Regions from separate parts of the Streptomyces sp. NPDC033221 genome, predicted to be linked through region 2. Evidence: riboswitches for the same ligand, from Rfam matches in the RefSeq annotation. Region 2 holds a riboswitch; each other region holds the start of a gene.
What was found. A riboswitch is a leader RNA that binds a small molecule or an ion and turns the genes downstream of it on or off. The one in region 2 is predicted to bind cyclic di-AMP.

Region 1 (3,265 bases), on a different contig from region 2:
CCCACGAAGGCATTGCTTTCGCCCAACGGAACGTGCTCCTATCTAGCCCTACGTACGTCCTGTACATTTTTTACAGACGGTTAGGGAAGAGGAGCTTTCCATGAACGGCCCCCAGGCCCGTTACGTCCTTCCGGAGTTCACCGAACGCACCACCCACGGGGCCCGGACCATGGACCCCTACTCCAAGCTGCTCAGCGAGCGGATCATCTTCCTCGGCACCCCGGTCGACGACACCGCGGCCAACGACGTGATCGCCCAGCTCATGCACCTGGACTACGACGCCCCCGACCGGGACATCTCGCTCTACATCAACTCCCCCGGCGGCTCCTTCACCGCGATGTCCGCGATCTACGACACGATGCAGTTCGTCGGCTGCGACATCGAGACGGTCTGCCTGGGCCAGGCCGCCTCCGCCGCCGCGGTACTGCTGGCGGCCGGCGCGCCCGGCAAGCGCCTCGCCCTGCCGGGCGCCCGCATCCTCATCCACCAGCCCTCGTTCGGCGAACCCGTGCAGGGGCAGGCCGACGACCTCCGGATCCAGGCGGACGAACTGCTGCGCACCCGCGCCCTGCTGGAGGAACTGCTCGTACGGCACACCGGGCAGCCCGCCGAGCGGATCGCCGAAGACCTCGAACGCGACAAGATCTTCGACGCCGGGTCGGCCGTGGAGTACGGGCTCATCGACGGGCTCACCCGCAGCCGCAAGCCGGGCGCCGCGGCACTCGGCGCGAAGTGAGCCCGGGATGCTGCCGCCCGAACTGCCGCCGCTGCCCGCGCTGACGCGCGCCGAGGGCGCGGTCATCGACAGCTATCTGGCGGTCCTGGACCTGCTGGGCCGTATCAACCCGGCCCGCGGCACGGACACGTACGGCGGGCTGCGCGCCGCACAGGCCCTGGTCGGCAAGTCCGCCGCGCTACGGGACGCGTTGACGCTGATGCACGACCGGGGCGAGAGCGAACTGCACGCGGACACACTGGCGCAGGCCCTGCGCGTACTGGACGGCGAGCGCCGCGCACGGCTGATCTCCGTCCCACCGCCGCGCGGTTGACGCGGCAGGGCAGTGCCACGGCTCCCGCCGCCGAGCGGCGGCCGCGCCTCAGGAGTGCGGCCGCCACGGCACCGCCGCACCGGCCGGGAGGGCGTCCGGACGGGGGTCGGACGCCCTCCCTCACACCTTTGGCACACGAGAAGCACGGCCACCTCACGCGGCACACGCCAGGCGGAGGGTGACAGAGGCGGCCAGGAGGTCCCACGGCACCACAAGGGCCCACCTGTATGCCGACACGAAGCCCGATCGGGCTCGCTCGAACGGCGTATCCGCGGAGCCGCGCGCTGTGCCACACATGTTGCGCGACCCACGCACGTGTCTCCCGGAACCGCTGCTTCCGGGGCTGGTGCACGGGTCCTCACCCGTCGCGGGCCTCCCACGAAACGCCCGCCGTCCACCCGAACAGCGCAGACGTGACCAACCTCACATACAGCTGTTTCTGCTCGGAATCCGGGCGCGAGGTGCGCAACGATCGCTTCGACGACAAGCCCCCGCCACAGCGGTGGGGCGGTCCGGGCGGACGCCCAATCCTGCCGCCGTACCGGATGTCTGGTCGATGCGCCTGGATCGGCAGGAGCGGAGGACCCGAGCACGACGGGGCCGCCGGCCACCACGGCCGGACGGTCCCTTGGGGTGAAGTCGCCACCGCGACCGGGCATCTTCGCCTGCCCGAACCCGACAGGCACTTCTTCGCAGGCGGCTGACGAAGGGTTGCGCATGACTGCGCGTACCACCGCTTCCCCTCTGCTGGCGCGAGCCGGAGTGATCTCCGCCATCGCCCTCGCCACGGTCGGCGGAACACTGGTCGTCCCAGGAGCCACCGAGAACGCGGAAGCCGCGTCGAGCTCGGCCGCGGCACTGCGGGTCGCCGCTTCCAAGAAGGGAGCGCCCTACAAGTACGGAGCCAGCGGGCCACACCGTTTCGACTGCTCAGGACTGACGCTGTACTCGTTCAAGCGGGCCGGGAAGCGGCTGCCGCGCACCGCGGCGGCCCAGTACAACCGCACCCGGCAGCTGTCCGCCTCCGCGCGCCGCCTCGGCGACCTGGTCTTCTTCCACTCCCGCCGCGGCGTCTACCACGTGGGCATCTACGCGGGGAGCGGCAAGATCTGGCACGCGCCCAAGCCCGGTGCCGTGGTGCGGCTGGAACGCATCTGGTCGCGCAGCGTCTCGTACGGGCGGGTGCGCTGACCGCCCGGTCCGCCGGTGTGGTGATCCGCCGGTCGCGCCGGTCCTCCCGCCCGTACGCGGGTGCGCGCTCCCGCACACCCGTGCGCGTTCGAGGAGTGATCAACGCGTCGGCGGATACCCGCACGCAATGGCCCCCCTCACCGACGACGACCGGAACGAACTGACCGAGCACAGCGGACACACCGAGCATGCCGAACTGCCGAGAGCACCCGGACCGGCCGAGCCGCACGCCGAACCGCACCAGCCGTCCGGTCCCGCCCCGCACACCGTGTGCGCGGACCGCAACGAGACGCCGCTGGAACGCTACGACCGCAACTTCGGCGAACTGCTCCAGGAACTGCGCGTCCTGCAGACCGGTGTGCAGATCCTCTTCGCGTTCCTGCTGACGCTGGCCTTCACCCCGCGCTTCGTGTCCCTGGACACCACGCAACGCGCGTTCTACGTGGGCACCTTGCTCCTGGCCGTACTGGCGACGCTGCTGCTCACCGCGCCTGCCGCGGTGCACCGGGTCCTGTTCCGGCGGCGCGCGAAGGGGCTGATCGTGGAGGTCTCTGCGCGTCTGACGGCCGCCGGGATGGCGGTGCTCGCGCTGGCGCTGGCCGGTGCGGTGCTGCTGGTCGTCGACGTCGTACTGGGACGCGGGGCGGGGGTGGTCGCGGGTTCGGTGACGCTGGTGACGTGCGGTGGGCTGTGGGCGCTGCTGCCCCGCGTACTGGGACATCTGAACGGGCACATCAAGCCGACGGCCGGCGACTAGGGCGTTTCTGATGGATCTCCGTGGGGGACGGAGCGGCGTTCGGTGCGTGCGCTCGGCGTGCGGTGTGAAGGGTCATGTGGCGGAGCCACCTGTCCCTTTGCGCCGTGCGGCGAGGGTGCGTGCCTGGGGGCACCTCCCAGCGGTAGCTGGGGGAGTCGCGATGCCGCGGAGATCCGTCAGAAGCGCCCTAGCCTCCCCGGCCGCACCGATCGGCTGGTCGCACCGGTCGGCTGGCCGCACCGGCCGTACCGATCGCACCGCGCCGTCG
Region 2 (3,265 bases):
GCTCGTCGCGGGCCGGGAGTTCGACCGCGTACATCCAGTCGGTCTTGCGCCGCAGCTGGGTGAGCAGCGCCGCCATGCTGGCGCTGCCGGATGCCTGGGCGAGCGTCTCGTGGAACCAGCCGTCGAGTTGGCGCAGCTCCGCGCGGTGGCCGTGCCGGGCGCGCTCACGGCCCAGCCGTACGATGCCGCGCAGCACCTTGATGTGCGCCGCGGTGCGGCGGGCGGCGGCGCGCGCGGCGCCCAGCGGCTCCAGCAGCCCGCGGATGTCCAGGACGTCGGCGGCTTCGCGCTCGGTCGGCTCGGCCACGCAGGCGCCCGCGTGGCGCCGGATCGTGACGAAGCCCTCGGACTGCAGCGTACGCAGCGCCTCGCGTACGGGAACGCGGGAGACCCCGTAGCGGCCGGCCAGCAACTCCTCGATCAGCCGGCTGCCCGGCGGGAGAGCGCCGGATACGATGTCGTCCCGGATCGCCGTGCACACCACATGCGCGGAAAGAGGGCCTCGCATCACCTGTGCCTCCGCCGTAAACCCCTGGAAACTTCCGGAAATGCCACCGGGCGGCGGCATTTGCCGTGACTCTATTCGACGGGAACCGGATGGCGGATGGTCGCGGCGAATTCATGGTTATTTTTTGGCCAGGGACGGCCGTATACGGGCGGGCCGGCTTTGCGGCGGGCCACGAATACGCAGATGCCCCGGCCACGCGGGCCGGGGCATCGTACGGGGGACGGGTGTGCGTCAGACGTTCACGCCGTGCGAGCGCAGGTAGGCGACCGGGTCCATGTCCGAGCCGTACTCCGCCGAGGTGCGGGCCTCGAAGTGCAGGTGCGGGCCGGTGGTGTTGCCGGTGTTGCCCGACAGGGCGATCTGCTGGCCCGGGGTGACGGTCTGGCCGACCGAGACGCTGATGGACGACAGGTGGCCGTACTGGGTGTAGGTGCCGTCGTTCATCTTGATGACGACGTTGTTCCCGTACGCGCCGCCCCAGCCGGTCTCGACGACCGTGCCCGAGCCGACGGCGTGGACGGTGGTCCCGGAGGCGGCGTGGAAGTCGACGCCGGTGTGGCTGCCGGAGGACCACAGGCCGCTGGAGGCCTTGTAGCCGGTGGAGACGTAGGAACCGTCGACGGGGGCGACGTACGTGAGCAGGCGCTTGCGCTCGGCCTCACGGGCGGCGCGCTCCTTGGCCTCGCGCTCCTTCTTGGCCTCCGCCTCGGCCTGGCGCTTGGCCTCTTCGGCCTGCCGGCGCGCCTCGGCCTCGGCCTTGGCCTGCGCGGCGGCGGCGTCGGCGGCCTCCTGCTGCGCGTCGGCCTGTGCCTCGATCTGCTCGGCGAGCTCGTCGCCGAGGACGACGGCGTGGTGCAGTCCGGTGTCGTGGCTGCTCGCGTCGTCCGGGTTGCCGGCCGCCAGCGCCGGGGAGGCGACGGAGGCGATGACGCCGGACGCGGCGAGCGTGGCTATGCCGGCGAGGTTTCGGGTCGTCCGCGCGCTGCGGCTCGGACCACGGTGCTTCCCGGTGGCACGGGTGAACGCCATGGGCTGGCTGTGTCCTTTCCTTCCCTCTCGCCTACCGGGTTAGCTGACGGGTTCGGAGCAGGAAGGTCTCCTACGGGCACCTCCGGGAAGGCGTCCGATTCACCCCAAGGGACATGGGTCCCCGGCTCCCCTGGCTCGCGCCGTACGGGGACTCGGCGATGACTGTCCGTGCCGCGGTTGCGGCGGTGATCCTGCGGACAGCCGGATCGACGCTAAACGGGGCCACTTTCAATCGGCAAACAGAACGCGTGGATTGTGCCGTACGCCACACGGTCACCATGCAACCACCCCCAACAATTGGGACATAAAGAAGATCCAGTGGCGCCTGCGCACCACTGGATCCCTTATGTGACCATGCGTCACCCCCGCGGGGCACGGCCCTCGGCCACCGACGGCCGCTCCCGCACCGGTGACGTGCCATCAGCCCCTGACGACCGTCACCTCGCCGATGCCGAGCGCCGTGACGGGCTCCTCGATCTCGGCGGCGTCGCCCACCAGGACCGTCACCAGCCGGTCGACCGGGAAGGCGTTGACGGCCGCGGCGGTCGCCTCGACCGTGCCGGTCTGCGCCAGCCGCTCGTACAGCCGGGCCTGGAAATCGTCCGGGAGCTGCTGCTCGACCTGGTCGGCGAGGGTGCCCGCGACGGCCGCGGCGGTCTCGTACTTCAGGGGCGCGACGCCGACCAGGTTCTGGACGGCCACATCGCGCTCGGCGTCCGTCAGACCCTCGGCCGCGAGGGTGCGCAGCACCTTCCAGAGGTCCTCCAGCGCCGGGCCGGTGGAGGCGGTGTCCACCGAACCGCTGATGGCGAGCATCGCGGCGCCGTCCCCGTCGGCCGAGGAGCGCAGCACCTGCCCGAAGGACCGCACCCCGTAGGTGTAGCCCTTCTCCTCGCGCAGCACCCGGTCCAGGCGGGAGGTGAGGGTGCCGCCCAGGCAGTACGTGCCGAGCACCTGGGCGGGCCAGACGCGGTCGTGCCGGTCGGCGCCGATCCGGCCGATCAGCAGCTGGGTCTGTACGGCGCCGGGGCGATCGACGATCACGACACGCCCGGTGTCGTCGGCGGTGATCGGGGAGGCCTTCACCGGCTCGGCGGGCGACCCCGTCCAGGCGCCGAGGGTCTCCGTGAGGGCCGCGTCCACGTCGACGCCGGTGAAGTCACCGACGATGACGGCGGTGGCCGTGGCGGGGCGTACATGGGCCTCGTAGAAGGCACGTACGGCCGCCGCGTCGATACGGGTGACGGTCTCCTCGGTGCCCTGGCGCGGCCGCGACATCCGGGAGTCGGCCGGGAAGAGCTCCTTGGACAGGGCCATCGCGGCGCGGCGGGCCGGGTTGGCCAGCTCGTGCGGGATCTCGTCGAGGCGGTTGCGCACCAGGCGCTCGACCTCGCCGTCCGGGAAGGCCGGGGCGCGCAGGGCGTCGGCGAGCAGGCCGAGCGCCTTGTCCAGCCGGGAGGCCGGGACCTCCAGGGAGACGCGGACACCGGGGTGGTCGGCGTGCGCGTCCAGGGTGGCGCCGCAGCGCTCCAGCTCGGCGGCGAACTGCTCGGCGTCGTGCTTGTCGGTGCCCTCGGACAGGGCGCGCGCCATGATCGTGGCGACGCCGTCCAGGCCCGCGGGCTCGGTCTCCAGGGGCGCGACGATGTCGATCTCGACGGCGACGACCTGCTGGCCGGGGCGGTGGCTGCGCAGGACCGTGAGGCCGTTGGCCAGCTGCCCGCGCTC
Region 3 (3,265 bases), on a different contig from region 2:
TGACCGCGAGGACGGCCTTCTCCACGCCCTTGCCCAGGTAGCGGGCCGGGTCACCGTCGCGCAGCTCGATGGCCTCGAAGGCGCCGGTCGAGGCGCCGGACGGGACGGCGGCACGGCCGGTGCTGCCGTCGTCGAGGCCGACCTCGACCTCGACCGTGGGGTTGCCTCGCGAGTCGAGGATCTCGCGAGCTACGACGACGTCGATGGACGGCACGTTGTCTCCTTCGTGGGTGTCTGGAGTTCTGCAGCACGAGCCTAACGGCCTCCGGGGGTTCCGCTCGCCGCCAGCCCGGTCCGTGGGACGAATACACCCGCAAAGCCCCTGTTCACGGGATGTATGGGCGCAATGTTCGCTGAACGGAGAAGTCGGCGGACGGGCGGGGGCGGGCCGGAGGGGCCGGGCCGGGCCCGGAGGGAAATGGAGAAGCCCCGCCGCGGCGCGTGCGGGGGACAGGCGCCGTGGCGGGGCGGTCTCACGGGAAGAGCGGATTCCCGGGACGGGCGGGCCCTGGGGAGCCGTGCCGTCCGTACGTACCGCCGTACGTACGGGGTGTCACGGTCACCCGGGGTCCGTCAGGGGTCAGCGGGCTCAGACGGCCAGCTTCTGACCCGGGAAGATCAGGTTGGGGTTGCCGCCGATGACGGACTTGTTGTTCTCGTAGACCGACTTCCAGTTCTTGCCGTGGGAAGCGGCGATCTTGGCGAGGGTGTCACCGGACTTGACGGTGTAGTTGCCCTCGGGGTTCGACTTCGGCGTCGACTTCTTCTGCGGGGCCGGGGTCTTGCGGGCCAGCTCCTCGCCCTGCTTGCGGGCCTCGGAGCGGGAGGCGCCCTGCGAGGCGGAGCGCTCGGACTTGTACGACTTGTGCGACTTGTGCGAGCTGCTGCCCTGCGAGGAGCCGCCGTCGGCCTTGGCGTTCGCGTTGCCCTTGCCGAGGTGGCCGCCGGCGCAGGTCCAGGCACCCGGGCCCTGGATGGCGAGCAGGCGCTCGGCCGCGGCGATCTGCTGGCTCTTGCTGGCCTGGTCGGCACGCGGGGCGTACTTGGTACCGCCGGCGGCGGCCCAGCTGGAGTTGGTGAACTGCAGGCCACCGTAGTAGCCGTTGCCGGTGTTGATCGACCAGTTGCCACCGGACTCGCACTGGGCGACGGCGTCCCAGTTGTTGCCCGCGGCGGAGGCGGAGGTGGCGCCCATCAGCGGGACGGCCACAGCGGCACCGGCGACGCCCGCCAGGGTGGCGACGCGGACGGCCTTGGAGGGACGACGGTGCTTGCCCTTGGAGTTCAGCATGGTTGTTCCTCACCGACGCCTGCGAGGTGAGCTGTCGGGTTCGGGCCATGTGAGTTGCCCGGCCGTGTGTGCTTCACACATGGCTTCACCCCAAGCCGGTTGGACCCGCTTTCGCGGGTGGGGCCGGCGCTTACCTTGGGTCCCCCGCTCCTGCCTTCGGCGCTCTCGCGTCGAGTGACCTCCGACCACCGGCAGGATTCGGCGTGTGATCGAAGGGCCCGCTTTGGCGAGCGATGAAGACGGTAAACAGGAACACCCCGTGGGTTCAAACCCCTACATCTGAGGCCAGTTGGCCCCCAGACATCACAGGATCATCACATTTCCGCAGGTCGTCGCAGGTTTGGAAACAACGGACGGGACGGTCACCGGCCCCCGCAACGAGATCCATGTCTCACTTTCGCCAAAGCGGGCGAATGTCTACGAATTACCCCGTCAGTGGCCGAGATCGAGGCGCTGACCAGGGTGGATAAGGTCCGGATCGCCCCCGATGGCACCTTTGTTGGCCTCGTAGAGCGCCGGCCAGCCGCCCGGGACCCCGCGGTCCTCGGCGATGACTGACAGGTTGTCACCAGGCTGCACGGTGTAGCCGCCCGGCACACCCGGGTCCGTACGGTGCGCGTCCCCGCCCCGCGAGGGACGTCCCCCGCCGGAGCGGTCCGCGTCGCCCGCGCCACCGGAGCCCGCGCCCTTGCCCGCGTCCGTACCCGTACCCGCGTCCGCGCCCGTGCCGGGCTTCTCGTCCTCGCCGGGCTCGCCGCGGTGCTTGCCCTGCGACGGAGGCGCGGTGGGGCTCGTGGAGGCGCCGTCGCCCGGGGCGGCCGGGTCGGCGGGCCGCGCCGGGTCCTCCGTACGGCCCGTACCGGACGGGTCCGGCGTACGGGACGGGCCCGGGGTCCCGGACGGACCGGTGGGCGACGGCTTCGGCTCCGGCGTGCCGTGGCCGGGCTGCGGCGTCCCGGACGGCCCGGAGGAGGGCGGCGGGGTGGCGGGGGAGGACGGGGACGGGGACGAGGGCTCCGGCCGCGGAGTCGGCGTGGCCGTGCTGCCCGGGTCGACGTCCGGCCCGCTGCCGCCCTGCTTGAGTCCCGCGTTCACCGCGCAGCTCGGCCACGTGTCGGGGCCGCGCGCGGCGAGGATCGACTCGGCGACGGCTATCTGCTGCGAGCGGCTGGCCAGGTCCGGCCGCGAGGCGTACGCCGAGCCGCCGTAGCGGTCCCACATCTCCTGGGTCAGCTGGAGCCCGCCGTAGAAGCCGTTGCCGGCGTTGGCGCTCCACACCCCGCTGCTCTCGCACTGCGCGACGCGGTCCCAGGTGGCCGCGTCGGCGGCGTTGGCGCTGCTCGCGGCGAGCAGCGGCATGGCGAGGGCGCCGCCGGCGACTCCCGCCGTGACGAAGATGGCCGGAGCCTGACGGGGGCGTCGGTGACGGCCGTTCCCGGAGCGCATGCGGTTGCCTTTCGAGCGGCGGTTGAGTTGTCGTCGAAGGGCCGGGAGCGTCGGCGGTGTGGCCCGTGCGCTGCCGCGCCGCCCGCCCCGGCCTTTCAAACGGATGAAGGTAGCGGGGCCGCCCGCTCGTCACAAGCCGGTGTAGCGGAGATCACGCCCAGGTCACGGCCTGACGTGACGTCACTTCCGTACGGGCGTGAACTCCACCGGCAGGGCCCGCAGCCCCCGCATGATCAGCCCGCCGCGCCAGCGCAGCTCGTCCGGCTCCGCGCCGAGCCGCAGGTCCGGCAGCCGGGTCAGCAGGGTGGCCATCGCGGTCTGGCCTTCGAGGCGGGCCAGCGGCGCGCCCAGGCAGTAGTGGATGCCGTGGCCGTATCCGAGGTGCTGGTTGTCGCGGCGGGACAGGTCCAGGACGTCGGGCCCGGCGAAGCGCTCCGGGTCCCGGTCGGCGGCGGCCAGGACGACCAGGACCGGGTCGCCCTCGGCGATCCGCTGCCCGCCGATGGTGAGGTCCCGGGTGGCGAAGCG

Region 1: it holds a riboswitch for cyclic di-AMP, as region 2 does, so the genes downstream of both, ACZ53K_RS25810 (C40 family peptidase) here and ACZ53K_RS26840 (M23 family metallopeptidase) in region 2, are expected to answer to the same signal.
Region 3: it holds a riboswitch for cyclic di-AMP, as region 2 does, so the genes downstream of both, ACZ53K_RS17100 (transglycosylase family protein) here and ACZ53K_RS26840 (M23 family metallopeptidase) in region 2, are expected to answer to the same signal.

Annotation. Positions count from the first base shown of each region.
Region 1 covers NZ_JBVIQN010000021.1:98,147-101,411, forward strand. Annotated here, with positions in the region: gene ACZ53K_RS25800 (ATP-dependent Clp protease proteolytic subunit) at 101-736, shown strand; gene ACZ53K_RS25805 (hypothetical protein) at 744-1,049, shown strand; cyclic di-AMP (ydaO/yuaA leader) riboswitch at 1,599-1,763, shown strand; gene ACZ53K_RS25810 (C40 family peptidase) at 1,767-2,240, shown strand; gene ACZ53K_RS25815 (DUF6328 family protein) at 2,368-2,997, shown strand.
Region 2 covers NZ_JBVIQN010000023.1:18,573-21,837, forward strand. Annotated here, with positions in the region: gene ACZ53K_RS26835 (GntR family transcriptional regulator) at 1-508, opposite strand, end outside; gene ACZ53K_RS26840 (M23 family metallopeptidase) at 740-1,537, opposite strand; cyclic di-AMP (ydaO/yuaA leader) riboswitch at 1,551-1,705, opposite strand; gene ACZ53K_RS26845 (M16 family metallopeptidase) at 1,958-3,265, opposite strand, start outside.
Region 3 covers NZ_JBVIQN010000011.1:112,820-116,084, forward strand. Annotated here, with positions in the region: gene eno (phosphopyruvate hydratase) at 1-214, opposite strand, end outside; gene ACZ53K_RS17100 (transglycosylase family protein) at 590-1,291, opposite strand; cyclic di-AMP (ydaO/yuaA leader) riboswitch at 1,293-1,463, opposite strand; gene ACZ53K_RS17105 (transglycosylase family protein) at 1,724-2,737, opposite strand; gene ACZ53K_RS17110 (cytochrome P450 family protein) at 2,918-3,265, opposite strand, start outside.